Regions from separate parts of the Glutamicibacter sp. St.4D3 genome, predicted to be linked through region 2. Evidence: riboswitches for the same ligand, from Rfam matches in the RefSeq annotation. Region 2 holds a riboswitch; each other region holds the start of a gene.
The links. Region 2 has a riboswitch for S-adenosylmethionine ahead of AC6I21_RS13230 (OsmC family protein). Riboswitches for the same ligand answer to the same signal wherever they lie in the genome.
Positions count from the first base shown of each region.

Region 1: it holds a riboswitch for S-adenosylmethionine, as region 2 does, so the genes downstream of both, AC6I21_RS01235 (ABC transporter substrate-binding protein) here and AC6I21_RS13230 (OsmC family protein) in region 2, are expected to answer to the same signal.
Region 3: it holds a riboswitch for S-adenosylmethionine, as region 2 does, so the genes downstream of both, AC6I21_RS03805 (bifunctional o-acetylhomoserine/o-acetylserine sulfhydrylase) here and AC6I21_RS13230 (OsmC family protein) in region 2, are expected to answer to the same signal.

Region 1 is NZ_AP039380.1:246,041-256,469, forward strand. Features, by position in the region: gene AC6I21_RS01220 (LLM class flavin-dependent oxidoreductase) at 1-718, shown strand, start outside; gene ggt (gamma-glutamyltransferase) at 810-2,651, opposite strand; gene AC6I21_RS01230 (ASCH domain-containing protein) at 3,020-3,484, shown strand; SAM riboswitch class I at 3,880-3,970, shown strand; gene AC6I21_RS01235 (ABC transporter substrate-binding protein) at 4,089-5,720, shown strand; gene AC6I21_RS01240 (ABC transporter permease) at 5,732-6,688, shown strand; gene AC6I21_RS01245 (ABC transporter permease) at 6,703-7,593, shown strand; gene AC6I21_RS01250 (ABC transporter ATP-binding protein) at 7,610-9,235, shown strand; gene AC6I21_RS01255 (acyl-CoA dehydrogenase family protein) at 9,306-10,429, shown strand, end outside.
Region 2 is NZ_AP039380.1:2,862,651-2,873,079, reverse strand. Features, by position in the region: gene AC6I21_RS13250 ((Fe-S)-binding protein) at 1-502, opposite strand, end outside; gene AC6I21_RS13245 (L-lactate permease) at 648-2,327, shown strand; gene AC6I21_RS13240 (FadR/GntR family transcriptional regulator) at 2,373-3,083, shown strand; gene AC6I21_RS13235 (cytochrome P450) at 3,181-4,338, opposite strand; gene AC6I21_RS13230 (OsmC family protein) at 4,407-4,946, opposite strand; SAM riboswitch class IV at 4,978-5,099, opposite strand; gene AC6I21_RS13225 (MarR family winged helix-turn-helix transcriptional regulator) at 5,305-5,754, opposite strand; gene AC6I21_RS13220 (bifunctional 3-phenylpropionate/cinnamic acid dioxygenase ferredoxin subunit) at 5,939-6,256, shown strand; gene AC6I21_RS13215 (NAD(P)/FAD-dependent oxidoreductase) at 6,257-7,393, shown strand; gene AC6I21_RS13210 (MFS transporter) at 7,410-8,657, shown strand; gene AC6I21_RS13205 (DedA family protein) at 8,668-9,150, shown strand; gene AC6I21_RS13200 (Lrp/AsnC family transcriptional regulator) at 9,248-9,736, shown strand; gene AC6I21_RS13195 (SDR family oxidoreductase) at 9,833-10,429, opposite strand, start outside.
Region 3 is NZ_AP039380.1:827,981-838,409, forward strand. Features, by position in the region: gene AC6I21_RS03775 (carbohydrate ABC transporter permease) at 1-325, shown strand, start outside; gene AC6I21_RS03780 (carbohydrate ABC transporter permease) at 327-1,184, shown strand; gene AC6I21_RS03785 (DeoR/GlpR family DNA-binding transcription regulator) at 1,319-2,101, shown strand; gene AC6I21_RS03790 (phosphotransferase family protein) at 2,141-2,992, opposite strand; gene AC6I21_RS03795 (CPBP family intramembrane glutamic endopeptidase) at 3,117-3,887, shown strand; gene AC6I21_RS03800 (VOC family protein) at 3,994-4,638, opposite strand; SAM riboswitch class IV at 4,828-4,947, shown strand; gene AC6I21_RS03805 (bifunctional o-acetylhomoserine/o-acetylserine sulfhydrylase) at 5,037-6,383, shown strand; gene metX (homoserine O-acetyltransferase MetX) at 6,388-7,518, shown strand; gene AC6I21_RS03815 (glycosyltransferase 87 family protein) at 7,682-9,004, shown strand; gene AC6I21_RS03820 (SGNH/GDSL hydrolase family protein) at 9,101-9,949, opposite strand; gene AC6I21_RS03825 (alpha/beta hydrolase) at 10,028-10,429, shown strand, end outside.

The DNA of each region.
Region 1 (10,429 bases), 730 kb from region 2:
GGCCGGGGCCTCCAGCCGCGGGGTGAAGTTCGCGGCCGAGAACGCCGAGGCCGTCTTCGTCACCTCGCCGACCCGGGAAATGCTCAAGGCCACCGTCACCAAGATCCGTGACGCCGCCGAGGCCGCCGGCCGGGACCGCTACGACATCAAGATCTTCGCCATGCAGACCATCATCACCGGCCAGGACTCGGCCACCGCGCAGGCGAAGTACGAGGACTACAAGTCCTACGCTGACGTCGAGGGGGCACTGGTGCTGATCTCCGGGTGGATGGGGGTGGACCTCTCGGCCTACGACCCGGACGACGTGATCGGCTCGAACGTGAAGTCCAACGCGATCCAGTCTTCCGTGGAGACCTTCCAGAAGGCCAGCGGCGACGAGGGCTCACCGTGGACCATCCGGCAGCTGGCCGAGTGGGTCGGCGTGGGCGGTTTCGGCCCGATCACCGTCGGTTCGGGCGCCGAGGTGGCCGAGAAGCTGATCGACTGGGTGGACTACACCGACGTGGACGGGTTCAACCTCGCCTACGCGATCACCCCGGGAACCTTTGAGGACATCGTCGAGTATGTGGTTCCCGAACTGCAGGCCCGCGGCGCCTACAAGACCGAGTATGCCGAAGGCTCGCTGCGCAACAAGCTCTTCGGTGCCGGCGACCGGGTCAAGGACACCCACCGCGCCGCCCAGTACAAGATCGCCAACCGCCTGGCTGCCGCCCGCTAGCGGCCAGCGGTGAACAGGGCGGCGCGGCCGCGGAAAAACCCGTCACTGGTCTTTCCGCGGCCGCGCCGCCTTCGGTGTGGATGCGCGGGAGCTACTTGTGCTTCTTGTGTCCCTTCAGCTGCTTCACCACCATCGCCGAGCCGCCCCCGCGCCGGGTCGGTTCGGCCGCGGCGGTCAGCTTGCCCCGCGGGCCGATCTCCACGGCCGCCACCGCACCGATCTCCGCCTGCGGGGTAAAGGAATCCCCGGACGGCACGAACTGGTGGCCGAAGGGCTCCAGCATCCGGGCATCATCGGCAATGAACTCCGGTTCGGCGGTGACCGCGGTAGTGTTGCGCTGTGAGGCGCGCGGCGCGGCAATCGCCTCGGGAAGCTCCATGCCCAGATCCACGCGGTTGACCAGGGTCTGCAGCACCGTGGTGATGATCGTCGAGCCGCCCGGGGAGCCAACCGCCAGCACCGGCTTGCGGTCCTTGAGCACAATGGTCGGCGCCATGGAGGAGCGCGGCCGCTTGCCCGGCTCGATGCGGTTCGGGTCGGCCGGATCGTAGACGGTGGAGAAGTCGGTCAACTCGTTGTTGAGCAGGAACCCGCGGCCCGGCACCACGATGCCCGAACCGCCGGTCTGTTCAATGGTCAGCGTGTAGGACACGACGTTGCCCCACCGGTCGGCCACCGACAGGTGCGTGGTCGAGATGTTCTCCGTGTCCTTCTCCTGCGCCACCACACCGGCTTCGGTGGGGCACCGCCCGTCATAATTGGCGGCATCGCCCGGCGCTACCGGTTTCACGGAGGCGCGCTGCGGATCCAGGGCGCAGGCCCGCTCGGCCCCGAAGAGTCGGTCGGTCAGCTGGCGGGTGGGCACATCGACGAATGCCGGATCCCCGACGTATTTGCCGCGGTCGGCAAACGCCAGGGCGCTGGCCTCCAGGTAGTGGTGCAGCGCGTCGGGTCGCGGCATCGTTGAAAGCTGGAACCGATTCAGGATGTTCAGGGCCTCGCCGACCGTGGTGCCCCCACTGCTGGAGGGGGCCATCCCGTAGACGTCCAGGCCGCGATAGTTCACCCTGGTCGGCTTCTGCTTCACGACCTTGTAGCGTGCCAGGTCCGCGGCGGTCATGTGGCCGGCAGGCACGGGCAGCTCGGTTCCCGGCACCACCGGCGGGGCCTGCACGGTCGCGGCGATCTGCTCGGCGAGCTCACCGCGGTAGAACGAGTTGATGCCACGGCGCGCAATCATGCGATAGGTCTTGGCCAAATCGGGGTTCTTGAACACGGTGCCCACCTTGGGGGCATCCCCTCGGGGAAGGTACAGCTTCCTGGTGGACTCGAAGGCCTCGAACCGCTCCTTGTTATCCAGGGTTTGCTCGCGGAACGTCTCATCCACGACGAAGCCGCGCGTGGCCGTCTTGATGGCCGGCTGCAGGGCCTTTCCCAGGCTCATCGTTCCCCAGCGGTCAAGTGCCTCATCCCAGGTGGCCAGCGTGCCGGGCACGCCCACGGACACCCCGCTGGTCACCAGCTCCGGGGTGAAGGGGTAGGGGCTGCCGGTCTGCGGATCAATGAAGGCGTCGTGGGGCATGGCGGCCGGGGCGGTTTCCCGACCGTCCAGCGTGCTGATCTTCCGGGTGTCGGCGTCGTAGTACATGAAGTAGCCTCCGCCGCCAATGCCAGCGCTGTAGGGTTCGGCGACTCCCAGTGTCGCGGCGGCGGCCACCGCCGCGTCCACGGCGTTGCCGCCGCGGCGCAACACGGAAATCGCCGCGGAAGAGGCCTCCGGGTCGACGGTGGCCACGGCGCCACCGTAACCGGTGGCGGTGGCTTGCTTCTCGGTTTGGCGTGGTTCCGCCTGGGCCGGCGCCAGACTGAGCGCGGTCAAGCCCAACGCCAGGCTGATCGCGCAGGCTGGGGCGCGAAGTGATCGTGGGTGCACAGCTACCCGCTCCTTGGGGGTTGATGGGTTCTGACCCCCTCAAGCTAGGCGAAGTGCACCACATCCAATGGAAGTGAGACGCATCACATTCCAAAAGTTGTGGTTGCCCTGAGGAACCGGCTTTCGGCGCAGTGCCTCCGGGGCGGGGCAGTCCTTCGGAGAGGAGCCAGCGGTTTCTGCGCACGAAGCACCATATGCCTTTCCCGCCGATTTTTGCGCGCAACCTTGGTTCCGGGCAGAGGCAATGAAAGGCCCCTGTGCAGCGCCGGCCCATGGCGGAAAGCACTAGGCTTGGGGCCATGGATTCCTCGGCCTCCCGGCTCCCGCCGGTCGACCTCGCGCGGGCAAGACAATTGTGGGGCGACTATGTGCTTTGGGCAGGGGGCGGGGTCCTGCGACCCGAGGTGTTGCCTGTCGTTGACTACTTCGGGGACAGTCCCGCATTGGCCGATGCGTTGCTGCGCGCAGTTTCCGACGGGGATAAGCGCGCAACCTCGAGCCTGGAGAACGAGTACACGGCAAGCGGTGAACCGTTGCCGGAGGCAGGCGCCTATTGGCTAGCCTGCGATTCCACCGGTACGGCGCGTCTCATCCTGCAGACCACCGAGGTCACCTTGGCGGCCTTTGACCACGTGGACGCCGATTTCGCCTTTGCCGAAGGGGAGGATGACCGCTCGTTGGCCAGCTGGCGCCGCGAGCATGAGAAGTACTGGCGTCGCACCCAGCGGGCTGCTGGACACCAATGGGATCCGACCCTGACGTCGCAGCCGGGTTTCCGGGTCGTGCTTGAGCGTTTCGTTGTCGCCTGGCCTATGGGCCCCGGCAGGGCGTAGCCCCCAGCGGTTTTTCCGCGCCGGTGGATCTGCCGGCTCGTGGATGAGGAATCTGCACAGGGTTTCACAGGGCTCCAACTGCGGGACAAGGCCAAGCCGGCCCGGCCCTGCGGCTGCTGCACGGTACTGCCCCCGGTCCGCGGAGGCGTGTAAAACCCGCGCCACCCACTACAGCGGGCGCGGTGGCACCGGCGCCACCCTGCCGGAGGAATTGTCAAGGATCTGCGGTTTTCGCCTTCACACAATGACTTACCGGCGCGTGTGACCCCATTGTTACGGTGCTGCCGAGCCTTTGTCGCCTCCTCGGTGGCGATGTGACGTCGATGTTTCGTCATGGTTGGTCACATGAATGTCCCCGCCGCACACTGAAATCACCCGGAACACCCACCGGAACAACACCATCCAGAGCGACTGAGAGACCTGGCTCGTTGACGTCGCAGCAACCACCCCGACGGGGAGCGGTGCTAAGGCCAGGACCGATGGAGATTGCTAGATTTCGCAACGGTCCCCGCACACGGGCGGATGTCTGCCTGTTTTGCCTCCCTTCGCGGGAGGGACCTGAATTCAGCGTGCTCCTCGGGCTAAACCGAGAGGAACACGGATTATGCGGCCACCACGTTTGGCGCTGAAAGCCACCGCACTGCTTGCGGCCCTGGGGCTGTCGTTGACCGCATGCGGCGGCAGCGGCGCGGCAAGCCCGAACACCGAGTCGGCACAGCCAGCCGGCGACCCGGTGCAGGGTGGAACCCTGACCTACGCCGAGGTCACCCCCATCGACAACTGGCAGACCCAGGCGGCCCGGTTCTACGAGAAGGCCAACGTGCTGAACTCGGTGCTGGACCGGCTGACCTATTTTGACGCCGAGCAGGGCAAGCTGGTGGGGTGGATCGCCAGTGACTTCACCTCCAACGAGACCAAGACCCAGTACACGTTCACCATTCGTGACGGGGTGACGTTTTCCAACGGCACCGCACTGGATGCCAAGGCCGTCAAGGCGAACCTGGACGCGCTGGGACTGGGCATCAAGGATGCGCAGATCCAGCCGAACGTGGATTTCTCGGCGTACAAGTCCTCCAAGGTGCTGGACGGGAACAAGGTCCAGGTCACCCTGAAGCGTCCGGACGCCAACTTCCTGCGCGCCACCTCCTCGGTGACCGCCGGGCTGGTGGCCCCCGAAACGCTGAAGCTGGACAACGCCGGGCAGTCGGCGATCTCCAAGATCGTGGGTTCCGGACCGTTCGTCTTCGCCTCGGAAAAGCCCGATGAGGAAGTGGTGTTCAGCGCCCGCGACGACTACGCCTGGGCTCCGCAGGGTGCCCAGAACCCGGGGGCTCCCTACCTGGATGAGCTGGTCATCAAGTACCTGCCGGAGGTTGCACACCGTGCCGGAGCCGCCCAGTCCGGGCAGGTGGACCTGGTTCGGGGATTGCAGCCGGTGGATGAGCAGGTGCTGAAATCCGGCGGCGGCCAGGTGTTCGCCGCGCAGGGCGTGGATTTGACCACCAACAACGCCTCGGTGCGCATTGGCTCCGGGCAGCTGGCCGACGCCAAGGTCCGCCAGGCGCTGCAGGTGGGCATCGACCGCCAGGCGCTGAAGGACACCGTGCTTTCGGACAGCTATGTGATTTCCGCATCGATTCTGAACCACAAGGCCCCGGGCTTCGTGGACTTCTCCGCGGAATTGGCCTACGACCCGGCGCGGTCCAAGGAGCTGCTGGATGAGGCCGGCTGGGTTCCGGGACCGGACGGGATCCGGCAGAAGGACGGGAAGAAGCTGGAGGTCACCGTCGCCTCCTCGAACAACTCGGTGGTCATCAAGCCGGCCTTCGAACTTATTGAGCAGCAGTGGCGCGAGATCGGGGTCAAACTGGTGAACCGGGCAGCGGACAACACGTTCCTGACCAGTGCCCTGGTCGATGACAAGGTCGAATTCTTCGGCACCCGGCAGTTCGCCTACGGCGGGCTGGGGCCGGTCTTCGGGCCGGCGAACAACACCCAGACGCTGAACGCGGACGAAGAGTTGAACGAACTGTTCACCCGGGAACAGGCGGCCACCACCGAGCAGGAGCACCTGAAGCTGATCGGTGAGGAACAGCGTGCCCTGGTGCTGGACAAGGCCCTGACCCTGGTGCTGTGGGATGAGGTCCAGGTCTACGGCGCGCATTCGGGCACCCACGTCGACTTCACCTCCGGCACCGCCCCGATCTTCCAGGGCGCCTGGAAGAGCGGCAAGTAGGGGAGGGAAGCATGGGCGGATACATTGCCAAGCGCGTTGGCCAGGCCCTGCTGGTCATCTGGCTGGCCTACACCGCGGTTTTCCTGGCGGTGCAGGCCCTGCCGAATGACCCGGTGACCATCTTCCTGTCCACCGACGCCGCCGCGGACCCGGCCACCATCGCACAGCTGAAGGCCCACTACGGCTATGACCAACCGCTGATCACCCAATACCTGGGGCAGCTGGGCGCGCTGCTGCGCGGGGACCTGGGCTACTCGCTGTCCTCCGGGGCGCCGGTGGCCGCCCGGATCGGGGAGGTCATCGGATCCACCCTGGTCCTGGCCGGCAGCGCCTTCGTGCTGGCCGTCCTGCTGGCGGTGGCCCTGGTGGCCGCGGCCACCCTGGCCCGTGGTGAGCGGCTGCGCCGGGCGCTGTTGAACCTGCCGCCGCTGTTCATTTCAATCCCGGTGTTCTGGCTGGGCCTGGTGCTGCTGCAGCTGCTGGCAGTGCAGCTGGGGGTGATGTCCCTGTTCCCGGACGGTTCGGCGCTGTCGCTGCTGGTGCCGATCCTGGTGCTGGCCCTGCACCTGAGCGCACCGATCGCCCAGGTGCTGCTCAAGAGCGTTCAGCAGGTCTCGGCCCAGCCGTTCGTGGACGTGCTGCGCGCCAAGGGGGCCGGGGAGTCCTGGATCTTCTACCGCCACACGCTGAAGAACGCCGCCCCGGCCGCGCTGTCGATTGCCGGGATCACCATCGGCACCCTGCTGGCCGGCTCGGTGATCACCGAGACCGTGTTCGCCCGCGCCGGACTGGGGCAGCTGGTGCTGCAGGCGGTCACCGTCCAGGACATTCCCCTGGTGCAGGCTCTGGTGCTGCTCACCGCCGCCACCTTCACCGTGGTGAACCTGCTGGTGGACCTCATCCACCCGCAGCTGGACCCACGAATCATTACCGCCCACGCCGGCTCGGCACGGGCCCTGGCTGCCTGAAGGGACAAGGGATCATGAGCGTACTGACCGAACAGAACACCACCCCGGCCGGGCTGCCGGTTCCGGAGCCGGCACCAACCACCGCGGCGCCAGCACCGGGCCGCCCGGTGCGCCGCTGGCTGGGACGCTGGTGGATGCTGCTGCCGCTGGGCCTGCTGCTGGCCTGGGCGCTGGTGCCCGGCGCGTTCAGCGCAGCGGACCCGATCACCGGGATCCCGGCGCAGAAGCTGAGCGCCCCCAGCCCCGCCCACCCCTTTGGCACCGACCACCTGGGCCGCGACGTATACTCCCGGGTGGTGCACGGCACCGGGCAAACCCTGATGACCGCGGGACTGGCCTGCCTGATCGGTTCGGTGCTCGGCAGCGTGCTGGGCCTGCTGGCCGGCACCACCGGAAGGGCGGCGGACGCCGTGGCCATGCGCCTGGTGGACGTGCTGCTGGCGGTGCCCGCGTTCCTGATCGCGCTGATCCTGGTCACCGCCACCGAGCCCGGGCCGCTGTCCCTGGGCCTGGGGGTGGGGATCGCCTCGATCGCCGCGTTCGCCCGGCTGGTGCGCACCGAGGTGCTGCGGGTGCGCTCCCACGACTTCGTGCAGGCGGCACTGATGAGCGGCGGCGGCTACTTCACGGTGCTGCGCCGGCACATCCTGCCGCACGTGATCGGACCGGTGCTGGCCCTGCTCGCCGTGGATTTGGGGGCGGCGATCCTGGCCATCTCGGGACTGGGCTTCCTGGGCTTCGGCGCCCCGCCGCCCACCCCCGAATGGGGGCTGCTGATTTCCGAGGGACGCCAGTACCTGTCGGTGGCCTGGTGGCTGACCACCCTGCCGGGCCTGGTGATCGTCACGGCCGTCATGCTCACCGCCGCCCTGGGGCGCAGCATCAACCGCGCCTTCCGCTTCTAGGACAAGGACAGTGGACATGGAAATGAACGCCAAGAACACCCCCGCCGCACCGGTGGTGCGCATCGAGGACCTCACGGTACGCTACCCCGGCGGGACGGTGGCCGCCAACGGGCTGGACCTGCACATCCCCTCGGGGCAGATCCTCGCCGTTGTCGGGGAATCCGGGTCCGGCAAGTCGACCCTGACCAAGGCGCTGATCGGGCTGCTGCCGGCCGGCACCCGCGTCGAGGGGTCCATCCGCTTTGGCGGCACCGAGGTGACGAACCTGGATGTGCGCCGCTGGCGGGCCATCCGCGGGGCCGGTATCGGGCTGGTGCCCCAGGATCCGGGCTCCAGCCTGGACCCGGTGAAGACCATCGGCTCCCAGCTGATCGAGGTGTTCCGGCTGCACCCGCAGCGTTCGGTGCCCAAGGCCCAATGGCGGTCCCGGGCCGTCGAACTGCTGGCAAGCGTGGGCGTTGACCGCCCGGAATACCGGCTGGGCCAGTACCCGCACGAGCTGTCCGGCGGACTGAAGCAGCGGGTGCTGATCGCGATCGCCTTCGCGCTGGACCCGCAGCTGCTGATCGCCGATGAGCCGACCAGCGCCCTGGACGTCACGGTGCAGCGCACCGTGCTGGAGGTCTTCGTCTCCCTGGCCCGGCAAAAGGGCACCACGGTCCTGTTCGTGACCCACGACCTGGCGGTCGCCACGGACATCGCCGACCGGGTGCTGGTGATGAATTCGGGGCGGATCCTGGAGGACCGCAGCGTGCGCTCGCTGATCACCGAAAGCACCGAACCCTACACCCGGGCGCTGCTGGCCCAGGCCACCGGCAGCCGGCAGCGGCCCCAACCGGTCGCGCACGCAGACATCGCGATCGACGTGCAGGAGGTGTCCAGGACCTTCGGCCGCGGCGCCACCGCCCACCGCGCGGTGCACCAGGTCAGCTTCCAGGTCCCGCGCGGCACCACGTTCTCCCTGGTCGGGGAATCGGGTTCGGGCAAGTCCACGACCGCCAAGCTGATCATGGGCCTGCTGGATCCGCAGTCCGGGCAGATTCGGGTCAACGGACAGCGGGTGGGTGCGGCCCACGGCCGGCGCCGGCACCAGCTGTGGCGCCAGGCCCAGCTGGTCTACCAGAACCCGGACTCGGCGTTGGACCCGCGCCAGCGCATCGCATCGATCATTGCCGAGCCATTGCTGAACTACCGGCTGGGGGACCCGCGCTGGCGTTCCGGACGGGTGGCCGAGCTCATGGAGCAGGTCAGCCTGGCCCCTTCCCTGGCCGCGGCCCGCCCGCCCCAGCTCTCCGGCGGACAGCGCCAGCGGGTGGCGATCGCCCGGGCGCTGGCGTCCGGGGCCGAGATCCTGGTGCTGGACGAGGCGCTGAGCGCACTGGATGTGCTCACCCAGGAGCAGATCCTGGCCTTGCTCCAGTCCCTGCAGCGCGAGCACGGGCTGACCTACCTGTTCATTTCCCACGACCTGCATGTGGTGGAACGCATCAGCCACCATGTGGGGGTCATGCGGCGCGGGGAGCTGGTGGAGAGCGGCAGCGTGCACCAGGTGTTCACCGAACCGGCCCACCGCTACACCCGCACCCTGCTGGCGGCGAACCCCGGGCAGGTTCTGCGTGAACTGTGCCCTGCCGCCGGCTGAACCCGAGCCCGGCCGGGAAGCGCCCGGCCACCGTCGAACGACGAACTTCCCCCGTCACGAAAAGAGGAGCATGAGCACCCACGCCATCCAGGCCACCAGCGACGAAGCGGTCTACCAACGCCTGCTGGAACGCTTTCGCCCGGTCTTCACCCGCATCGCCCAGGGCGCCCGGGAGCGCGAACAACACCGTGAACTGCCCTACCAGCAGGTGGCGTGGCTCAAGGACGCCGGCTTCACGGCGCTGCGGGTCCCGGCCAGCCACGGCGGAACGCCGGTGAGCCACACCGACCTGTTCCGGCTGCTGATCGAATTGGCGGCCGCCGACTCCAACGTCGCCCACCTGCTGCGCAGCCACTTCTCTTTCGTGGAGACCATCGCGCTGCAGCCCGCCGAGTTCCAGGACCGCTGGTTCCCGCGGGTGCTGGCCGGCGAAATCTTCGGCAACGCCGCCACCGAACGCGGCGGCAACGCCCTGGGCGCCACGAACACTAAGCTGATCAACACCGGGGCCGGGTGGGTGCTGCGCGGGGAAAAGTACTACACCACCGGCTCCATCTTCGCCGACTGGGTGGTGGTGATGGCCTCCACGGACGGCGTGGAGGGGCGGCAGTACGCGGTCGTGGAACGCACCGCGCCGGGCGTGCGGATCCTGGATGACTGGGACGGCTTCGGCCAGCCGCTGACCGGCACCGGCACCGCCATCTTTGAGGATGTCCCGGTGCAGGAGCAGAACATCATCCAGCGCAAGGTCGCCTCCACCCTGGAACCGGCGTTCTTCCAGCTGTGCCTGCTGGCCGTGCTGGTGGGCATCGGCAAGGCGGCCCGTGGCGAGGCGGCCGGGCTGGTGGCCGCGCGCACCCGCACCTTCAACACCGGTTCCGGGGCGCTGTTCCGCGATGACGCACAGATCCAGGAACTGGTGGGGCGCCTGGCCGCCAATGTGTTTGCCGCCGAGTCGATTGTCATCACCGCCGCCCGGGAACTGGATGCCGCCCACGATGCGGCACTGGGGCTGGACGAGCAGCAGGCCTACCTGCGTGCCGAACTGGCGGTGCAGCAGGCCCACGTGGCCACCCCGAAGCTGGTGCTGGATGCCACCAGCGAGCTGTTCGACGTCACCGGCGCCTCCGCGGTGTCCACCAGCAAGTCGCTGGACCGCTACTGGCGCAACGCGCGCACCGTGGCCACCCACAA
Region 2 (10,429 bases):
TCCCGCCCACCGACTTGAGCAGGTCCAGCTGCCGGTCGCCCAGCTTCAGCAGGCGCATGCCGTGGCAGGAGGGGTGGTAGGTGACGCTGTGCGGGAAGTAGCTGCCCAGCTGTTCGGCGGCGTTGGTGATGCCCAAGACGTCGGTGAGCAGCTGCGAGAGCTCGTAGGTGCGTCCGGCGACCTCCGCGGCGCGGGACTTCAGGTCCGGCTTGCCCAGCCGCTCGGCCAGCATGCCGTGCTGGTGCTTCAGTGAGGAGACGCAGGATCCGGAGGGTGCCACGGCCACGTCGTAGTCGGCGCGCTCGAAGGCCTGGACATGGTTTTCAACCACCGGCAGCGCCTCGGGCATGTAGCCGGAATTCATGTGCATCTGTCCGCAGCAGGCCTGGCCGGCCGGGAAGATCACCTCATGGCCAAGGCGTTCCAGGATTTTCACCGTGGACTTGGCCGTTTCCGGGTACATCGCGTCGACGATGCAGGTGGCAAAGAGTGCAATACGCATAAGAATAACTCTCTCGCTGTGTGGTCTGACCATACTAGGCGCATCTTCCGGATCCCGTCAAGACTTGTTGTGATAGCACTCACCTTGTATTATCGGTGGTCTGACCATATGTGGTCTGACCATCACTAGTAAGGACGCCCACACCGTGTTTACACCATCAACCGAGCCGATCGCCGGCAGCGTGGCCATTTCCGCGCTGGTCGCCCTGATCCCGCTGCTCACCTTCTTCGTCATGCTGGCCGTAGTTAAGGTCAAAGCCCACTATGCCGGACTCAGCTCCCTTTTGGTCGCGATCATCGTGGCGATCTTTGGCTGGCAGATGCCGGTGGGGCTGGCCATCAACTCCGGGGTGATGGGCGTGGTGTTCGGCGCCTTCCCCATCGTGTGGATCGTGGTCATGGCGATCTGGCTCTACCAGGTCACCGTGGTCTCCGGGCGCTTCGAGGATCTGCGCCGGGTCTTTGACGTGATCGGCGGCGGGGATGTGCGCATCCAGACCGTGCTGATCGCGTTCTGCTTCGGCGGCCTGCTGGAGGCGCTGGCCGGGTTCGGTGCCCCGGTGGCGATCACCGCCACCATGCTGCTGGCCCTGGGGCTCTCCCCGCTGCGTGCGGCCAGCGCCGTGCTGATCGCCAACACCGCCCCGGTGGCCTTTGGCGCCGTGGCCATCCCGATCACCACCGCCGGTGCGCTGACCGGGATCCCGGCCGGGGAGATCGGCGCCACCGTCGGACACCAGTCCCCGGTGCTGGCCCTGTTCGTTCCCACCGTGCTGGTGCTGGTCATCGCCGGGTGGCGCAGCATGCGCCAGACCCTTCCGGTGACCCTGGTGATCGGCATTTCCTTCGCCATCGCCCAGTGGCTGTGCGCGACCTACTTCTCCTATGAACTGACCGACATCGTCGCCTCGCTGGTGGGCCTGGGCGTTGCGGTGCTCTTCTTGCAGGTGTGGAAGCCCAAGGGCGCCGACGAGGCCCGCGAGCGCATCCTCACCCCCGAGGCGCTGGCCAAGCCGGTGGACGCGAACCGCAACCTGCGCCCGGGGGCGACCTGGATGGCGTTGTTCCCCTACGTGCTGGTGATCCTGATCTTCGGTGTGGCCAAGCTGTGGCGCCTGGGCGTGGACATCCCGGCGGCGCTGGCCGCCACCGACGTGAAGTTCGGCTGGCCGGGGCTGCACGGGAACATCGTGGACGGCAACGGCGAGGCGGTCTCCTCGACGATCTACAACTTCAACTGGCTCTCCACCCCCGGCACCCTGCTGCTGATCACCGGGCTGATCGTGGCCATCGTGTACTCCAAGTTCGATGACGGGGGCAAGTACCCGATCGCCGTGGGCAACGCGATCGTCGAGATCGGGCGCACCGTGTACAACATGCGCTTCGCGGCGCTGACCATCCTCTCGGTGCTGGGCCTGGCCTACGTGATGAACCTGTCCGGGCAGACCATCACCATCGGCACCTGGATGGCCGGGGCCGGTGGCGCGTTCGCCTTCCTCTCACCCATCCTGGGCTGGATCGGCACCGCGGTGACCGGCTCGGACACCAGCGCGAACGCCCTGTTCGCCAAGCTGCAGCAGACCGCCGGGGTCAATGCGGGCATCGACCCGACCCTGCTGGTGGCCGCCAACACCTCCGGCGGCGTGGTCGGCAAGCTGATCTCCCCGCAGAACCTGGCCATCGCGGCGACCGCGGTGAAGATGGAAGGCCAGGAGTCGGTGATCCTGAAGAAGGTGGCCGGCTGGTCGGTGGGCATGCTGCTGGTGCTGTGCGTGCTGGTCTACCTGCAGTCCACCCCGGTGCTCAGCTGGATGCTGCCGCACTAGGCCCGTGGCCCTGGCCAACGGCGCAACACACTAAAATGGGTTCTGATGTCTACAAAGCCAACTCCGCGTGCCTACCAGGTGGTCCTGGAGGCCATTGAGCGTGACCTGCGAACCGGGAAGCTGAATCTGGGCGATCAGCTGCCCGGGGAGCGGGCGCTGGCCGAAACCCACGGGATCTCCCGGGCCTCGGTGCGCGACGCAATCCGCATCCTGGACGTGATGGGCGTGGTGCGCACCTCCACCGGTTCGGGCCCGAACTCCGGGGCGGTGATCATCTCCAACCCCTCGGCCGGGCTGTCCCAGGCGCTGCGCCTGCACGTGGCGGCCAAGGGCATCCAGGTCCGGGAGATCGTGGAGTCCCGGATCCTGCTGGAGACCTGGGCGGCGCAGATGACCCCGCGCGACCCGATCCACGCCCAACAGGTGATCGAGCGCACCGCGGTGTTGATCATGCGCATGGATGACCCGCAGCTTTCCCGCGACGAGTTCCACCGCATTGACGCCGAGTTCCATGTGCTGCTCTCCTCGATGGCCGGCAACTCAGTGGTGGAGGCGATGATGGAATCCCTGCGCCACTCGATCAGCGACTACGTGGCCTCGGCCATCCCGGACGATGCGACCTGGCAGCCGATCGTGAAGGTGCTGCGCCGCCAGCACAAGGCAATCCACCGCGCGTTTGCCAACAACAACCGGGAACGGGCCGCGCACATGCTGGAGGAACACATCAACTGGTTCTACCAGCAGACCCGCTTCTAGGCCGGGTTCCGGACCCGGCAGTTTCCTTACCGCCAGCAGGCGCCGTCCCCCACCAAAGGAGACGGCGCCTGCTGGCGGTTGGTGGCCCGCGGCCGGTTCAGTCCAGCTGCAGCGGCAGCGTGGAGTACCCGCTGCCGGGGTAGTGGGCCCGGGCCGGTGCCTGGGCGCCGGGGGCCGGGGCAATGCTGCTGGTGCGCTTGAGCAGTTCTTCGACCAGCACCCGCAACTCCAGCCGTGCCAGCGGCGCCCCGGGGCAGATGTGGATGCCCGCCCCGTACAGCAGGTTCAGCCCCGGGTCCCGGTCCAGGCGGAACTCATCCGGGTCCCCGAACACGCTCTCATCGCGGTTGGCCGAAGCCCACACCACGGTCACCCGCTCACCGGCCGGGATCAGCCGCCCGTTGACTTCCACATCCCGGGTGGTCACCCGGCGGTTGGCAATCAGCGGGGCGTGCGCCCGCAGGATCTCGTCGTTGGCCGCCCCGATCAGCGAGGGATCCTCGCGCAGACGGGTCTGGATTTCCGGGTGGGTGGCCAGGAAATTGGCCAGGATCCCGACACTGGCGGCAATGGTGCCCAGCTCACCGACCGTCCAGTTGCGCAACAGGCTGACCAGCTCCTCGTCGTTCAGCGCCCGGCCGTACACCTGTTCATGCAGCAGTTGGGTCGTCAGGTCCTTCGGCGCGCGGTGGCCGGCCTCGCGCCGCTGCTGGAGCAGCTGGCGAATGTATCCGTCAAACTCCACGGCGATGGCCTTCATCGCCGGTCGGTCCTGGGCCAAGGTGGCCGTGCGGTTCTTCGCGGTCCAGGCGCGCAGCGGTTCCTCCAGCTCCCGCGGCCACCCCAGGAACGCGCTCTGGGCGCGCAGTGCATAGACCTCGGCCAGCTGCTCAATCACGTCGACCGGTTCGTGCAGCGGCAGCTCCCGGAGCAGGCTGAGCGCCACTTCCCGGCACACCGGCTCGAAGCGGCGCATCAGCTCCGGGGTGAAGTAGCGGTCATTGACCGCCCGGTAGACGGTGTGCTCCGGTGGATCCATGCCATTGGGCACGGTCAGCCGCTGGGAGACGGCGTTGCTGAACTTTTCCGGATCACGTAGCACCCGCAGCGCATCTTCGTGCCCCAGCACCGAGTAGCCGAGGAACTCGCTGTGGGCGACGGGGCACTGGGCCCGGAGGCGGTCGTAGGCGGCAATCTGGTCCTCTAGCACCTCCGGGGCCCGTGGGTCCCAGTCCGGCGCGGCTGATGCTGACATGCTGCTTTCCTCCAATGCTCGCCTGGCCTCAGGCTACGCGCTGGCAGGCGGACCGGACAAGGCCCTGGCTAGCGTCCGGACACGAGGACGTTGACGCTCACCGGTACCGGGTTCTTGAAAACGTCCAGCACCGGGCAGTGCTCATCGACCACCCGCTGCAGCTCAAGATAGCGTTCGGTGGATTCCGGGCCGGTGAGCTGCACATCCAGCTGAACACCGGTAAAACCGGGGCGCACCGACGGGGCGGCGCCGAACAGGCCGTGCACATCCAGATCTCCGTTCGCGGTGACCTTGATGTCATCCACCTGGATCCCCAGCTGCTGGGCGTAGAGGCGGTAGACCACGATCTGGCAGGAGGCCAGCGCGGCCAGCGCGTACTCGACCGGGCTGGCGGCCGCGTCGTCCCCGGCCAGCGGCGCCGGCTCGTCGACCTGGAAGGTGTGCCGTCCGGCCTTGATGTCGCTGGCGACCGCACCGGTACCGCTGCCGGTGACGGTGAAGGACAAGCTGCCGTTGGCGGGGTCGGCCGACAGCCGTTCGTTCCATGCCTGCGCGGCGGCATCCAGTCGCTGGGCGCGGTCCTCGGCGAGGGTCAGGGTGCTGGTCATGGGAAATCTTCCCCTTTCTGGCGCAAGGGGGCGCCATCGCTTACGCTGCTGGCCTTCAACAGCGTCGAATCATCACCTGGGGCACCCCGCACAATGGCGCAAATAGGGTTGCCGTCCGACCAGCCAGGGCTTGTACGGTCGGAACTCGTGATTCAGTGTTTCTGTTCTATCCCGCATCGGGCGGGGTGGACAACGAGCCGCGTCATGTTTCGTCATCGAGTCATGTGCGGAGGTAGGTCACGTTCGGGCCGGGCGATGGGGGAGCACGGCGGTGGACCAATGAGGTGTTGCGTCCAGCAGCACCCCGGCCCTCATGGCAAGCGGCACCACGCTGCGCACCCTTTGTCTGCGGCTGCGGTTAACCGGCGTCGGCGGCGTCGGAGTTGTCGTTCAAACGGTGCAGCAGATCGGCGAAACGTTGCACGTCCTCGGTGGACCAGTCCTCCAGCTTGTCCCGCAGGCGCTGGCGCTGCGCCTGACCGCTGGCGTACCAGGCGTCGCGCGCCCGCTCGGTGATGGACACCAGCTGGGCCCGGCCATCCTTGGGATCCGCGGTCCGGGTGATCAGTCCCTGGGTCTCCAACTGCTTGACCAGCCGGGAAATCGTGGCCTTGTCCAGCTGCAGCGATTCGGCAAGGAACCCCTGCTGCTGGGAATCGTGATGCACCAGGATAGCCAGGATCCGGTAACCAGGGGCCTGCAGCTGCGGGTGGATCGCCTTGGCGCGCTGAACCAGGGTCTGGCGGGCGCGCAACAAGGTCGTGGTGAACTCTCTTTCCACCGTGGTGAAAAGTTCTTCGTCATGCATGGAACCATTCTAGGCGGGCGCACACCCCGGCCATGATCTGCCCCGACCTGTTCGGGCTTCCCACGCCGGAACAGGAAACGCTGGCCCAGGGATACGCCCAGCGGGACGTGACCGAGCTACTACGTGAGCGTCCGCAGAAGGTGACAAGATGAGAAAGACTAATTTTAGAACCGAAGGAGAAGCAGTGAGCTACACGGTGGGTCCAGTCGACATGATTCCGGTCGGCGAGGCGCTGAAGGTCGAATCCGATGACAGCGGAGCCAAGGAGGACATCGCCATCTTTCATGCGGAGGACGGCAACTTCTACGCCCTGCAGGATGAGTGCACCCACGAAGTCGCCTCCCTGTCCGAAGGATGGATTGAAGACTGCGAAGTCGAATGCCCGCTGCACGCTTCCCGGTTTAACCTCAAGACCGGCAAGGTCCTGTGCCTGCCAGCCTATGTTGATGCGCGCACCTACAAGGTGGAGGTCATCGACGGGATGCTGGAGCTGCACTTCTAAATGGGTTCAGTGCATATCGTCGGGGCCGGGGTCGCCGGTTTCTCCCTGGCCCACACGCTGATCCAGGCGGGCTATGCCGGAAACATCACGCTCAGCGATCCGGAGGGGCTGCCCTACGATCGCCCGCCCCTGAGCAAGACGCTGGAACGGGTCAACCTCGCACCCCCGGCATGGTTTATTGAGCACTCGGTGCAGCTGCAGCCGCAGCGCATTGACCAGGTCCAGGCACCGGAATCCGAACAGGACTGGCTGGTGCTCGCCACCGGAACCACGCCAAGGAGACTGCAGGTGCCCGGGGCCGAACATGCCCGGGTGATCCATACGGCCAAGGACGCCGAGGACCTGTCACAGAAGCTGTCCTTCGGCGCCTTCGGAACCCAGGTGGTGGTCATCGGTGCCGGGCTCATCGGGGCCGAATTCGCCGCCGCGGCCCGACAGTTCGGTGCCATGGTCACCTTGATCAGCAACCAGCAGGTGCCGCTGGTCACCGCCTTTGGCGAACCCATGGCCCGCCAGCTGCACGAGGACCATCGGCTGAACGGGATCCGGGTGGTGACCGGGATGGCCGAGCGGATCACCGAAAACAGTGTCGAGGTCAATCAGGAGAGCATCGAGGCCGACGTCGTGGTGGCCGCGATCGGGGTGGAGCCGAACCTCACCCTGGCCGACACCCTGGGCCTGGAAACGAACAATGGCATCATTGTGGACGCGGGCATGCGCACCAGCGTCCCCCAGGTGCTGGCGATCGGGGATGTGGCCCGCGAGGCCGGTGCCCGCCCCCTGCGCCACTGGGACCGGGCCAATGAGGATGCGGCGCTCGCCGCCGCAACGATCATGGGCACCAGCGCCCCACGGCGCAAGGTGCCCTGGTTCTGGTCCGACCGCCACGAATCCCACGTGGAAGTCGTCGGGGACTTCACCGCGGTGGCGCGCACCGTGGCCCGCCACACCCGGCAGGGCAAGATCCAGGTGCTCTTCGGCCTGGATGGGCAGGACCGCCTGGTGGCCGCCTCCATGGTCGATGGCGGGCTGATGGGCCGGGCCGTGCGAAAATTGATTGAACAGGAGATCACCCCGCCCATCACCGACCTGGAAGATCCGGGGATCACTCCGCGCAATCTGGGTCGCAAACGGTAGGCGGGTACGCAGCAGCATGGAATCTAACAAGGCAGTCGAAGCACTCCGGACCCCCACCGCTCGCGTGGGCGTCGGCTGGATCGCCGCGGTACTGATTGTGCACATCGGCATCAACGTCGGCTTCTTCGCACCCATCCAGGTGTTGCTGGGACTGCACTCCGAGGCGATCTCCCCGCAGCAGAAAAACGCCACCCTGTCGCTGGTGACCGGCGTGGGCGCGGTCGTCTCGATGATCGCGAACCCGTTGTTCGGCGCCCTCAGCGACCGAACCACCTCCCGCTTTGGCCGCCGCGTCCCCTGGATCGTGGCCGGTACCCTGGGCGGTGCGCTGGCCCTGCTGCTGATGTCCACCGCACAGACCGTCACGGTGCTGGTGCTGGGCTGGGCACTGATGCAGGCCGCGGGCAACGCCGCGCTGGCCGCGGTGCTCGCCGTCGTGCCGGACAAGGTCCCGGTCGCCCAGCGCGGCACCGTGGGTGGGCTGATCGCCCTGGCCCAGACCCTGGGCATCCTGGTGGGCGCCGGCATCGGCATGGTCGCCGCCAGCGACCTGGTGTTCGGCTACGCGATCGTCGCGGTGGTGATTGCCCTGTGCTCGGTGCCCTTCGTGCTGCTGCGCCAGGACGTGGTGCTGCCGGCCAGCGCCCGCGAGGAGTTCGCCTGGGGCAGCTTCCTGCGCAGCTTCTGGATCAACCCGGTCCGCTACCCGGACTTCGGCTGGGCCTGGCTGACCCGCTTCCTGCTATACCTTTCCAGCCAGCTGATCCTGGTCTACCTGCTGTACTTCCTGCAGGATGGGCTGAATCATCCCGAACCGGCCGCCGGGGTGCTGGTGCTCAGCAGCATCTACGCCGGTTTTGTGATCCTCTCCTCGGTGGTGGCCGGCAAGCTCTCCGACCGGGACGGCAAGCGCAAGCGCTACGTGGTGATCTCCTCCCTGATTGTGGCCGCCGCGGCGCTGGTCATGGCCGTGGCCCCCTCCTTCCCGGTGGCGATCGGCGGAGCGGTGCTGCTCGGACTGGGATTCGGCTCCTTCCTGGCGGTGGACTACGCGCTGCTGACCCAGGTGCTGCCGCACGCCGATTCCCGGGCCAAGGACCTGGGCGTCATCAACATCGCCAACTCCCTGCCGCAGGTCTTCGCGCCCCTGATCGCCTGGATCGCGGTGAGCTGGCTGGGTGGGTACCCCACCCTGTTTGTCTGCGCCGCGGTGGTCAGCGTGGCCGGCGGGCTGCTGGTGCGCCGCATCAAGATGGTCCCGTAGGCGCGTTGCCATGATGCAGTGGATCGAGGACGCGCCCTACCTGGTGACGTACCTGTTCTTCTTCCTTGGGGCGATGATCCGCGCGAACACCACCTACTGGATCGGGCACAGCATCGCCGCGGGGGTGAAGCAGACGCGTTTCCAGCGGGTGCTGCGCGGCCCGATCTACCTCAAGTCCCAGGCCCTGCTGGCCCGGTGGGGCGTCTTCGCCGTGCCGCTGAGCTTCTTGACCGTGGGGGTGCAGACGGCGGTGAACGCGACCGCCGGAATCACCCGGATGCCGCTGCGGCGCTACCTGCCGGCGGTGATTGTCGGCTGTCTGATCTGGGCGTTGGTGTACACCACCGTGGGCCTGGCGTTCATCTATGCGTGGATCGCGCTGGACTGGCCGTGGCTGGTGGGCATCGTGGTGCTGCTGGCCATGGCGCTGTGGCTGATCCTGCGTCGCAGGAAGCGCGCCCGCCGGGTAATAGGCCCGGAAGAAATCAAGTGAGACCTATGATGGTGAATCACAACGTCAGTCAAAGGTGCAGGTATCGGCACTGCAGGCCGGCGCCCAAGTGCCGAACCAGGGGAAAGCAGGTGCGACAGTGGTGAATAATCCGGTCTCGGCCGAGATCAAGCGTGCGCAGCTCGATGAGCTGGACCGTAAACTGCTCAGGCTGCTGTCGGAGAACTCCCGCCGCACGAACAACTCCCTGGCCGAGGAGCTGGGCATCGCCCCCTCGACCTGCCTGGCCCGGCTGAATCAGCTGCGTGATACCGGCGTGATTTCCCGGTTCACCATCGAGGTGGATCCGCAGGTGCTCGGACGAGAGCTGGAGGCGCTAATCTTCGTTCGCATCCGTCCCGGCGCCCGGCACCTGATGTCGACCTTCGCCCAGGACATGCAGGCCAAGCCCGGAGTGCGTCAGCTGTTCTTCCTGGGCGGCGCCGACGATTTCGTGCTGCACGTGGCGGTGCGCAACTCCGCGGACGTGCGCCAGTTCGTGCTCGACTACCTGTCCTCGAACCCGGCCGTGGCGACCACCCAGACCTCACTGGTCTTTGAGCACAGCCACGGCAGCGCCGAATACTGAAGTCCCGCAGCAAAACGTCCAGGGCCGCACCACGGTGCTTCCCTGGACGTTTCGTTGCTCAGGCCTTGGGAACTGGCCACTGAAGTTTGTTGAGCGTTAGGAGACGATCTTGCTCATCGGGGTGTCTCCGTCAAAGAAATTCACGGTCTGGCGGATTCCGGCATTGTGGGCCAGCACGTACGCGATCATTTCCGCAACGTTTTCCCGGGCGGTGCGCCCCTCGGTGCCCGCCGGTTCGTGCCCGGAAATGCGGCCGCGGCTGTCGGCCAGGCGCAGCTTCTTTGTGGCCGGCTCCAGGGTCAGGGCGCCGGGCCCCAGGATGGTGTACTCCAGGCTCGTGCCGCGCAGGTACTCATCCGCGTCGTGCTTGGCCTTGGCATAAGGATAGAACGAATCCTTCGGGTCCAGGTTGTCGACGTCCACCAGGGCGCGCGCGTAGGAGACCATGACATAGCGGTTGACTCCGGCCTGCTTGGCGGCTTGCATGGTGCGCACCGCCGCCTCATAGTCCACGGCGTTGGTGCGCTCGGGATCTCCGCCGCCGGCACCGGCCGAGAACACGACGGCATCGGCTCCGGTAAAGGTCTTGGCCAGTTCTTCGGCACTGGCGGTTTCAATATCAACTTCCACCGGGGTGGCACCCACCGCACGGATATCGGTGATGTGTTCCGGATTGCGGATCAGCGAATGGAC
Region 3 (10,429 bases), 1.3 Mb from region 2:
GGAGACGCTTGAGGCGGCCCGCGTGGATGGGGCCGGGCGCTGGCAGACCTACCTGTTCGTCATCCTGCCCCAGCTGCGTTCCGCGCTGGCGGTCTCGGTGCTGATCAACATCATCAACGTATTCAACAACCTGCCGATCCTGAAGGTGATGACCGGTTCGATCCCCGGAACGAACGCCGACACCCTGATGACCTACATCTTCAAGGTGCTGCAGTTCGACCGGCGCCTGGACATCTCCTCGGCCCTGTCGGTCGTGAACTTCGCGGTGGTGGTGCTCATCGTGGCGATCTACGTCAAGACCGTCAAGCCCATGAAGGAGGTCTGAGGTGGCACTGCTGGACGCCGCGGACCGCGCGCCGCGCAAGGTGGTCATCACCCGCATGGTCGTGGGGCTGCTGATCGCGGCCCTGTTCCTGATCCCGTACGCGACGATGTTCATCGGTTCGCTGAAGACCCAGAGCGAGATCCTCTCCATTCCGCCCTCCTATCTGCCCCAGGCCGGGGCGCAGTGGTCGAACTACGCCTCGATGTGGGACACCCCGGAGACCCCGGTGCCCTACAACCTGGTTTCCACGATCGTGATCTCGGTGTTTGCGACCCTGCTGGTGCTGCTGGTGGCGACCCCGGCCGCGTACTTCACCGCCCGGTTCAAGTTCCCGGGCAAGATGGTGTTCATGTTCCTGGTGATCGTCACCCAGATGCTGCAGCCGGCGGTGCTCACCGCGGGATTGTTCAAGCAGATGCTGGCCTGGAACATCCACGACACGTGGCTGGCGATGATCCTGATCAACGCCGCGTTCAATCTGGCGTTCGCGGTGTGGATCATGCACTCCTTCTTCGCCGCGGTGCCCCGTTCCATTGACGAGGCGGCGCAGATTGACGGGGCCGGGAAGCTGCGGGTGCTGTTCACCATCAACCTGCCGCTGGTGTGGCCCGGGATCGTGACCGCGGTGATCTTCACGTTCATTTCCTGCTGGAATGAATTCGCCGCCTCCCTGGTGATCCTGTCCACCGCCGAGAACCAGCCGCTGAGCGTGGCGCTGACCAAGTTCATCGGGCAGTACGCCACCGCCTGGCAGTACGTGTTCGGGGTTTCGATCGTGGCGATCGTGCCGGTGATCATCCTGTTCGCGTTGATTGAAAAGCGGCTGATCGGCGGGTTGGCGGCCGGTGCCGTGAAGTAGCGTGACCGGCGCGGCGCCGCGCTTTTGGCAGTTGGCGCCGGTGCGGTGTTGACTTAATCAACGGGCGCGTGTCCCCGCCGGGGGCGGCAGGCGGCGCCCGATCGCAGGCAGGGCGGCAGGAGGAACCAGGGAGAATGAAGCGCGAGGAGCGGCTGAACCACGTGCTGGATTTGCTGGCCCGGCACGGGAAGATCGATGTTGAGCAGATCGTGGAGCAGCTGGGGGTATCCGCGGCCACCGCCCGGCGTGACCTGGATTCGCTGGCGGCGGCCTCCCTGCTCACCCGCACCCACGGCGGGGCGGTCTCCAGCACCGTGGCCTACGACCTGCCCGCCCGCTACCAGAACGATTCGCGCGACGATGAGAAGGCGCAGATCGCCCGGGCGGCGGCGGCGATGGTGCGCCCGGACATGGTGGTTGGGCTTTCGGGCGGGACCACCACCAAGGCGATCGCCCACGAGCTGGGGATGCGCCAGGACCTGATCGGGGAGCCGGGGCGCATCACCCTGACGGTGGTGACCAACGCCGTGAACATTGCCGGGCTGCTGGCGGTGCGCCCGCACATCCGGGTGATGGTCACCGGCGGGGTGCTCAATGCCCGGTCCTATGAACTGGTCGGGCCGATGGCGCAGGCGGCGCTGGGCAAGATCACCATGGATTTGTGCTTCGTGGGGGTCAACGGGCTGGACCCGCGGCTGGGGCCGATGGTCTCGGATGAGATGGAGGCGGCGGTCAACGAGCTGATGGTCGCCCAGTCCCGGGACAGCTACCTGGTGCTGGACTCCTCCAAGGTGGGCACCCGCTCCTTTGTCATCCTGGACACCGCTAACCTCACCGGCATGATCACCGACCGGCAGCTGGATGCCGGCCAGCTTGCGGCCCTGGATGCGGCCGGGCTGAAGGTGCTCACCGCCTAGGGTGCCGCCCGCTGCGCGGCGCACCGCCCGGCGTGGGGCCTAGCCGCGTGCGGCGGCGGCCGCCGCCATGCGCAGGCGCGGGCCGATTTTGCGCAGCAGCTTGTCCAGCCGCGGATGATCGGTGCGCGCAATGGCGTCGCTGAAGCGCTCCAGGCTCATCAGCCCCAGCCAGATCCTGGCCCGGCGGGCCTGCCCGGGATCCGGAGCGACCTGGTCGATCAGGTCCTGGCCGTGCCACAGGCACAAGTAGGCGGTGTTCAGCGCCGGGTCCCAGGCCGCGGCCAGGTCCCAGTCCAGGATCCCAATCAGCTCCCCGTCGACCCAGTGCATGTTGTGCCCGGCCAGGTCCCCGTGCACCAGGCCCGGGGGCACCTGGGCCAGTTCGGGCAGCTGCTCCCACAGGGTGAGGGCCGCCGGGCGCAGCTCGAGCGGCAGCGCATCGTGGCTGGCCTGGCGGCGCTCGGTGGTCCACGGCCCGCCGAACGCGAACGGTTCGGCCAGCAGCGGGCGCAGCGTGTCGAGCTCTACCTCGGCCAGGGCATCGACCACCCGGCGCAGGATGCACGCATCGCCCCGGTGCGGTGGGTGCGCGGTGCCGGGAATGTAGCGCATCGCCACCGCCGCCAGCCCTTGCGCGTCAGTGGCGATCGGGCCCAGCGCGGTGGGCACCTGCCAGGCAAGGCGTTCGGAGACGGCCCGGTGCAGGGCCACGCTGCGGGGCATGGCCGCGCTGGCCTGCGGGGTGCGGGCCATGCGGATCACCGCCTGCTCGTTGCCCAGCAGCACCCGGTGGAACTGCCCGCCTTCCTCCACCCGGGCCCCTTGCCAGGACAGCTGCGGGGCCAGGCGCCGGGCCAGGGCCAGCTCGGCATCGGTGGCGGCTCGACTCACGGGTTCTCCCTTGGTATGTGGTGGGCGGGGCGGCGCCCGGACCTGCGGGCCGAGCGGTTCCAACGCTATCGCAGCCACCGCGGTGCTTCAGCCCAGGCACAGCGGGCACGCATAGGATCAAGGGGTGCAAAGCAATCTGGCAGACGGCCCGCGGCAGGCGGGGCCGCTGAAATTCGAGATCTTTTTGGTGCTGGCGCTGTCGCTGGGCCAAAGCGCGGTGTATTCGATCGTCAGCTTCCTGGACAAGGTGACCCGCGCGCCGCTGGGTGAGCAGACCACCTCGATGAACAACCCGCTCAGCGCCCGGCCCTGGTTCGATCTGACCTACCAGCTGCTGGACATCGCCTTCGCCCTGGTGCCGGTGGCGCTGGCGCTGTACTTCATGGCGCGCAGTCTGGGGCTCGGGCCGCGGCAGGTGGGGTTCGATTTGCGCCGGCCCGGCCGAGACGCGGCCTGGGGCGCCGGCTTGTTCCTGGCGATGGGGCTGGGCACCCTGGGCCTGTACGCGGTGGGGCGGGCGCTGGGGCTGACCACCGCGCTGTCGGTGGCGAACCTGGAGGGGTATTGGTGGACGGTGCCGGTGCTGCTGCTGTCCGCGGCCCGCCACGCGGTGCTGGAGGAGGTGCTCATGCTGGCCTTCCTCTTCGCCCACGGCCGGGCGCTGAAGATCGCCCCCTGGGCGCTGCTTCTGGGGTCGGCGCTGCTGCGCGGCAGCTACCACCTGTACCAGGGATTCGGGCCGTTCATCGGCAACGCGGTGATGGGCGCCGTGTTCGGTTGGGTGTACCTGCGGTGGGGGCGGGTGATGCCGCTGGTGATCGCGCACTTCCTGCTCGACGCGGTGGGCTTTGTGGGCTTCGCGCTGATCGGTCCGGCGATCGGGATCGGCGGCTGAGCCGGCCGCCCGGCCTTTGCGCCGCGGCGCCGGCGGGTTAACGGATCAGGGGCAGGGGGCGAACCCTCGCGGTTCACGCCCTGCCCCTATATCCGTGCGTCCTTGGCTACAGCACGACCTCGCCCTTGGGGGTCTGGAAGGTGACCGAGAGGATGCCCGGGGTCCCGTTGGGGGACTGGTAGCTCATGGTGACCTCGCCCAGCTGCACCTCATCGGGCTTGCCCAGCCACTCCAGCACCCGGTCGCGGGAGCCGGCGATGGTGATCTCATCGATGAAGCCCACCGGGTCCAGGGCGCGGGAAGGGTGCAGGTCCTCGGTGCCGTCGTCCCAGCGCAGCAGGTAGGGCACCTGCGGGTCGGCGATCAGGCCCTTGATGCCGATCTGCTGCCAGGTCAGTTCGCGCCCGTCGGGGAACTTGCGGTTGCCCGGCACGGCCTGGCGGCCCAGCCGTTGCTCGGCCTGGCCCATCTCATCCAGGGACACGCACCAGCCCATCCATCCCCCGCCCAGTTCGGAGCGGGCGCGCACGGCCTGCCCGAAGGGGGCCTTGAGGCTTGCCGGGTGGTCCAGCACCTCGACGACTTCCAGGTACTGGTTGTGCTGCAGCGGAAAAATTACATTGCGAGTTCCGAATCGTGGGTGGATCCCACCCTTGACGAACTCCAGGCCCAGGGTCTGGGAGATGCGTTCGGCGGTTTCCATCAGCCCATCGGGGCCACATGCATACGAAACGTGATCTAGCCTCATCATGCGATCATCATGCCATTTTTGTGATCCAAGTCTCGACTTAGGGTCGCCTAATTATTTCTCCAGGTGTTGACGTTCCGGCCCGAACGTGCCAAGTGCGGCGCAAGGGGTGCGCTGTTGTGTGACCGATTGCGACGCCGCGGACGCAGCGCCGATTGCATCGTCCGCCGCGCCTGCGGCACACTGGTGGCAGGTCATGAGTCCCAGCTACGAGCCCCGGCTTGCTGGGCGGCAACCCTCCAACCGCGGTGGGGTGCCCCGGGTGAAGACCTGGCCCTGCACACCTAGGTGTGCCAAGGACAAGCGCGGGTTACACCCTGAGAACTCACCGGCCACCGGCCTCTTAGGGTGAATTTCAGTGGTGTACCCCCGAATAGTCAACGAACTATGGGAGGAAAACCATGAGCGAAAACTGGTCATTCGAGACCCGTCAGATCCACGCCGGGCAAAGCCCGGACCCGCACACCGGGGCCCGGGCCCTGCCGATCTACCAGACCACGTCCTTCGAATTCCCCACCGCGCAGACCGCGGCCGAGCGCTTTGCGCTGCAGGACCTGGGTCCGATCTACACCCGCATCGGCAACCCCACCCAGGAGGCGGTGGAGAACCGGATCGCCAGCCTGGAGGGCGGGGTGGGCGCCCTGCTGCTGGCCTCCGGGCAGGCGGCCACCACGTTCGCGATCCTGAACCTGGCCGAGGCGGGGGACCACATCGTGGCCAGCCCCAGCCTCTACGGGGGCACCCAGAACCTGTTCAAGCACACGCTGCGCAAGCTGGGAATCGAGGTCAGCTTCGTGGCCGACCCGGACGACCTGCAGGGGTGGCGCGCCGCGATCCGCCCGAACACCAAGGCGCTGTTCGGCGAGGTGGTCTCCAACCCGCGCCAGGACGTGCTGGACATTGCGGCGATCGCGGACATCGCCCACGCGGCCGGCGTGCCGCTGCTGGTGGACAACACCCTGTCCACCCCCTACCTGATCCGCCCGATCGAGTCCGGCGCGGACATCGTCATCCACTCGGCCACGAAGTACCTGGGCGGGCACGGCACCGCGATCGCCGGGGTGATCGTGGATTCGGGCAACTTCGACTTCGGGGCCGACCCGCAGAAGTTCCCGGGCTTCAACACCCCGGATGAGTCCTACAACAACCTGGTCTTCGCCCGCGACCTGGGCGTGGACGGCGCACTGGGGGCGAACCTGGCCTACATCCTCAAGGCGCGGGTGCAGCTGCTGCGCGACCTGGGTTCGGCCGTGTCCCCCTTCAACGCGTTCTTGATCGCCCAGGGCCTGGAAACCCTGTCCCTGCGCATGGAGCGCCACGTGGCCAACGCGGTCCAGGTGGCCCGCTGGCTGGAGGCGCACCCGCAGGTGCAGCAGGTCTCCTACGCCGGGCTGCCCTCCTCCCCGTGGTACGAACGCGGACGCAAGTACGGGCCGAACGGGGTGGGCGCGATCGTCTCCTTCGACGTGGCCGGCGGGGCCGCGGCCGGCCAGGCGTTCGCCGATGCGCTGGTGCTGCATTCGAACGTGGCCAACCTGGGGGACGTGCGCTCCCTGGTGGTGCACCCGGCCTCCACCACCCACGCCCAGCTCAGCGACGCCGAGCAGCTGGCCGCGGGGGTGCGTCCGGGGCTGGTGCGCCTGAGCGTGGGGCTGGAGAACGTCAAGGACATCCTGGCCGACCTGGAACTGGGCTTCGCGGCCGTGGCCGCCCGCCAGACCGACGAGACCCTGGCCGAAGCGCGCTAAGCCGATGACTGCGATCGCAAGGACCGGGCGGCCGGCCACCCGCACCGCCGTGCACGGCATGAGGCGCCGAGCGGCGGTGGGGGAGTATGGCTTTGAAACCGGCGGCTACCTGCCGCAGGTGGAGCTGGCCTACGAAACCTGGGGGGAACTGGACGCACAGGGCTCCAACGCGGTGCTGATCACCCACGCGCTGACCGGCGATGCCCACGTCAGCCGCGGGGACTCGGACTTCGACGGCTGGTGGGAGGACTTCGTGGGCCCCGGCAAGCCGATCGACACCAACCGCTACCACGTGGTGGCGGCGAACATCGTCGGCGGCTGCAACGGCAGCACCGGGCCGGGCAGCCTGGACGCCAACGGGCGGGCCTGGGGTTCGCGTTTCCCGTTCACCACCATCAAGGACTCGGTGCACCTGGAGGCCCGGCTGGCCGACGCGCTGGGGATCGAGACCTGGCACGCGGTGATCGGCGGGTCGATGGGCGGGGCACGGGCCCTGGAGTGGGCCGTGCTCTACCCGCACCGGGTGCGCAACCTGGTGGTGATGGCCGCCTGCGCGCAGGCCAGCGCCGAACAGATCGCCTTCGCCCAGGTGCAAAGCGAATCGATCCGGCTGGACCCGCACTTCGCCAATGGGGACTACTACCACACCGGGCGGGCGCCGGACGCCGGGCTCGGGGTGGCCCGGCGCCTGGCGCACGTCACCTACCGTTCCGAGGCCGAGCTGCAGCAGCGCTTCGGACGCAGGGGGCAGGGCCAGGAGGACCCGCTGGGATCGGCCAGCTGGCCGCGCGGACGCTACATGGTCGAAAGCTACCTGGACCACCAGGCGGCCAAGCTGTCCCGGCGTTTTGACGCGAACAGCTACCTGGTGCTCACCGAGGCGCTGATGAGCCACGACGTGGCCCGCGGGTTCGGCTCGCTGGAGCACGCCCTGGCCCGGCTGGCCGGGGTGAACACGGTGATCGCCGCGGTGCGCAGCGACCGGCTCTACCTGCCCGAGCAGTCCGAGCAGCTGGCCGCGCTGATTCCCGGCGCCGCGCCGGTGCACTACATCGACTCGCCGATCGGCCACGACGGGTTCCTGACCGACGCGGTGCAGCTGGCCGGGGTGCTGGCCGAGCGCGTGTTCGCCTAGCCGCCCTGCGACGCAGCAGCTTTTTTGCGCGCGCCGGGACATCCACCAGTATGCGGTGGATGTCCCGGCGCGCACTGCGTTAAAGGGCCCGGATCGTGCGGCGGCGGTGCCGTCCCCGCGGTGGGCGGCCCACCGCGGGGGCGGACCCCCATAGACTTATCGGGTGCCTTTAGAGAATCCTGGATTTCAAGCCTCCATCACGCCGCGCCAGTGGCTGTCCCTGTTCCGCCGGCCCTGGTTCCTGCTGGGCCTGGCCGCCGCGCTGGGGATCGTGCTGCTGGCCTCCCCGCTGTACGGGCTGGACTTCCGGGTGTACCGCGAAGGGGCGAAGGTGCTGTTCGCCGGGCTGAACGAGCGTTCCTTGTATGACCCGATGCCGCAGGAGCTGGGCACCCGGGGCCTGCCGTTCACCTACCCGCCGTTCGCCGCCGCCTTGTTCCTGCCCTTCGCGCTGCTGCCCGCGACGCTGGGCATGGTGCTGATCACCGCCACCACGCTGCTGTGCCTGGTGGGGGCCGCGCTCTTGGCGGTCGGCTACATGCACCGCCACGGGGCGCTGGGCTGGTTCGCCCACACCCAGCTCCGCCGCGGCCTGGCGGTGCTGCTGGCCATCACGCTGATCGGGGTGAGCGGGCCCTGGCGGGACAGCCTGGACTTCGGGCAGATCAACGCGATGATCATGGCGTTGATCGTGATCGACGTGGTGCGCCCGGGCCGCTGGCTGCCGCGCGGGGTGCTGATCGGGGTGGCCGCCGGGATCAAGCTCACGCCCCTGGCATTCGGGCTGATCTTCCTGGCCCGCCGGGATCTGCGGTCGCTGTTCGGGATGGCCGGCGGGTTCGCCGCCACCATCGCCATCGGCTGGCTGGTGGCCGGAGGCGAGTCGATGACGTTCTGGTCCTCGCTGCTGGAATCGGCCACCCGGGTCGGGGACCCGGCCGCGATGTACAACCTGTCGCTGAACTCGCTGCTGTTCCACCTTGGGCTCGAGGGCAGCGCCCAGAAGCTGGCCTGGGCGGCGGCCTGCCTGGGCATGGTGCTCCTGGGGTACGCGGCGATCCGCCTCGCGCAGCGGCGCGGAGACGTGCTGGCCGCGATCAGCGTCAACGCGCTGGTGATGCTGGCGATCTCCCCGGTGTCCTGGTTCCACCACTGGGTGTGGATCGCGTTGGGGCTGCCGGTGGTGTGGGTGGCCGCCTGGCGCCGCCGCGGGATCGCCCGCGCCCTGGGCCGGGGCCTGTGCCTGGTGCTGGTGCTGGCGTTCTCGCTCTCCTCCTACGCCTGGACGATCCTGGTGGCCGGGAAGATCTTCAATTCCGGGCCCTGGGGCTGGGAGATGTATTCCAGCCTCGGGCTGCTGGCCTCGCTCACCGCCGTGGCCGGGGCGCTGGTCACCCGCCCGCAACCCGCGCCGCCCGCGAACGCGGAGGCCGGGGCCGGCGCCGGAACGGTGCCCGCCAACCAGCGGCCGGGCACCGGCGGCTAAAGGCCGGGTAAACCGGCAAAAGTCCTGCCGGGCACCTTCCAAAAGGTGCCCGGCAGGACTTTTTCGCATTCGCCTGCCGGCTGGCGCCGGCGGCAGCTACTTCCCGGCGCCCAGGGATTCGTTCGGGGCCGGTTCGGTGAACGGGGTGGGTTCCGGGCGCTTGGGGGTGATCCCGTCCCCGGAGGACTGGTGGCGCAGCCGGCGCAGCACCCACGGGGCCAGGTGTTCACGCGCCCAATGCAGGTCCTCCAGCCGGGCGGTGCGCCAGGTGCGGGTGTCCGGCTCGAAGTTCACCTCAAGATCCAGGGTGTGCGGCACGTTCAGCGCGTCCAGGGCCATCGCGGCAATCCGCTGGTGCCCGAGCGGGGAGAAGTGCAGCCGGTCCTCGGACCACATGGCCGGGTGGTGCAGTTCGCGCAGCGCCCACATGTCGGCCACGATCGCATCATGGCGGGCGGCCACGGTACGGATGTTCTCGTTGTAGATCGCCACCCGGCCGCGGATTCCGCCCAGCACCGGGGTGTCACGGATGTCCGGGCCGTTGAAGATCAGCAAGGTGGCCCCCGAGGCGGCCAGGGCCCCGACCGCTGCATCGAGCTGCTCGGCGATCCGGTCCGGGTCCCCGCCGGGGCGCAGCACGTCGTTGCCGCCGGCGCAGATGCTGATCAAGTCGGGCTTTAGGGCGATCGCCGGGTCAATCTGCTCCTCGACGATCTGGGCGATCAGTCGTCCGCGGATGGCCAGGTTCGCGTAGGCGAAGTCCTCGACGCTGGAGCTGAGCTGTTCGGCCACCCGGTCGGCCCAGCCGCGGTGGCGTCCCGGGTTGTTCTCATCCGGGTCCCCGATGCCCTCGGTGAAGGAATCACCCAGCGCCACATAGCGGCGCCAGGGATGGGGGCCGGGGTTGCCGGTGCTGGCTGGTTCTACGTCTGGATTCTGTGACACACACAGTATGTTACTAGTCAGTCACCTACAGTCAATGGCCGGGCCCCGATCCCGGGCTGCGCTAGGCTGGTGGGCATTATGGACCCGATGACTTCCGCCCCCGTTGCCCTGATTTCCCGTTCCGAAACCGAGCGGGCCGGCACCCCGCTGCTGGTGCTGCTGCACGGCTATGGCTCCAATGAACAGGACCTGATGGGGCTGCTGCGCCTGCTGCCCGAGGAATTCACCTATCTTTCGGTGCGCGCCCCGCTGCCCGCCGGCCCCGGATACTCCTGGTTCCCGCTGAACCAGGACATCGACTATTCGCTGGATGCGGTGGAGACCAGCGTCCAGGCGCTGTGGCAGTTCCTGGCCCCGCAGCTGCAGCAGCATTCCTCGCTCAGCCTGCTGGGCTTCTCCCAGGGCATGGCGATGGCGACCTCGCTGGCCCGCTACCGGCGGGAGGCGGTCACCGCGGTGGTGGGCCTCTCGGGATTTGTG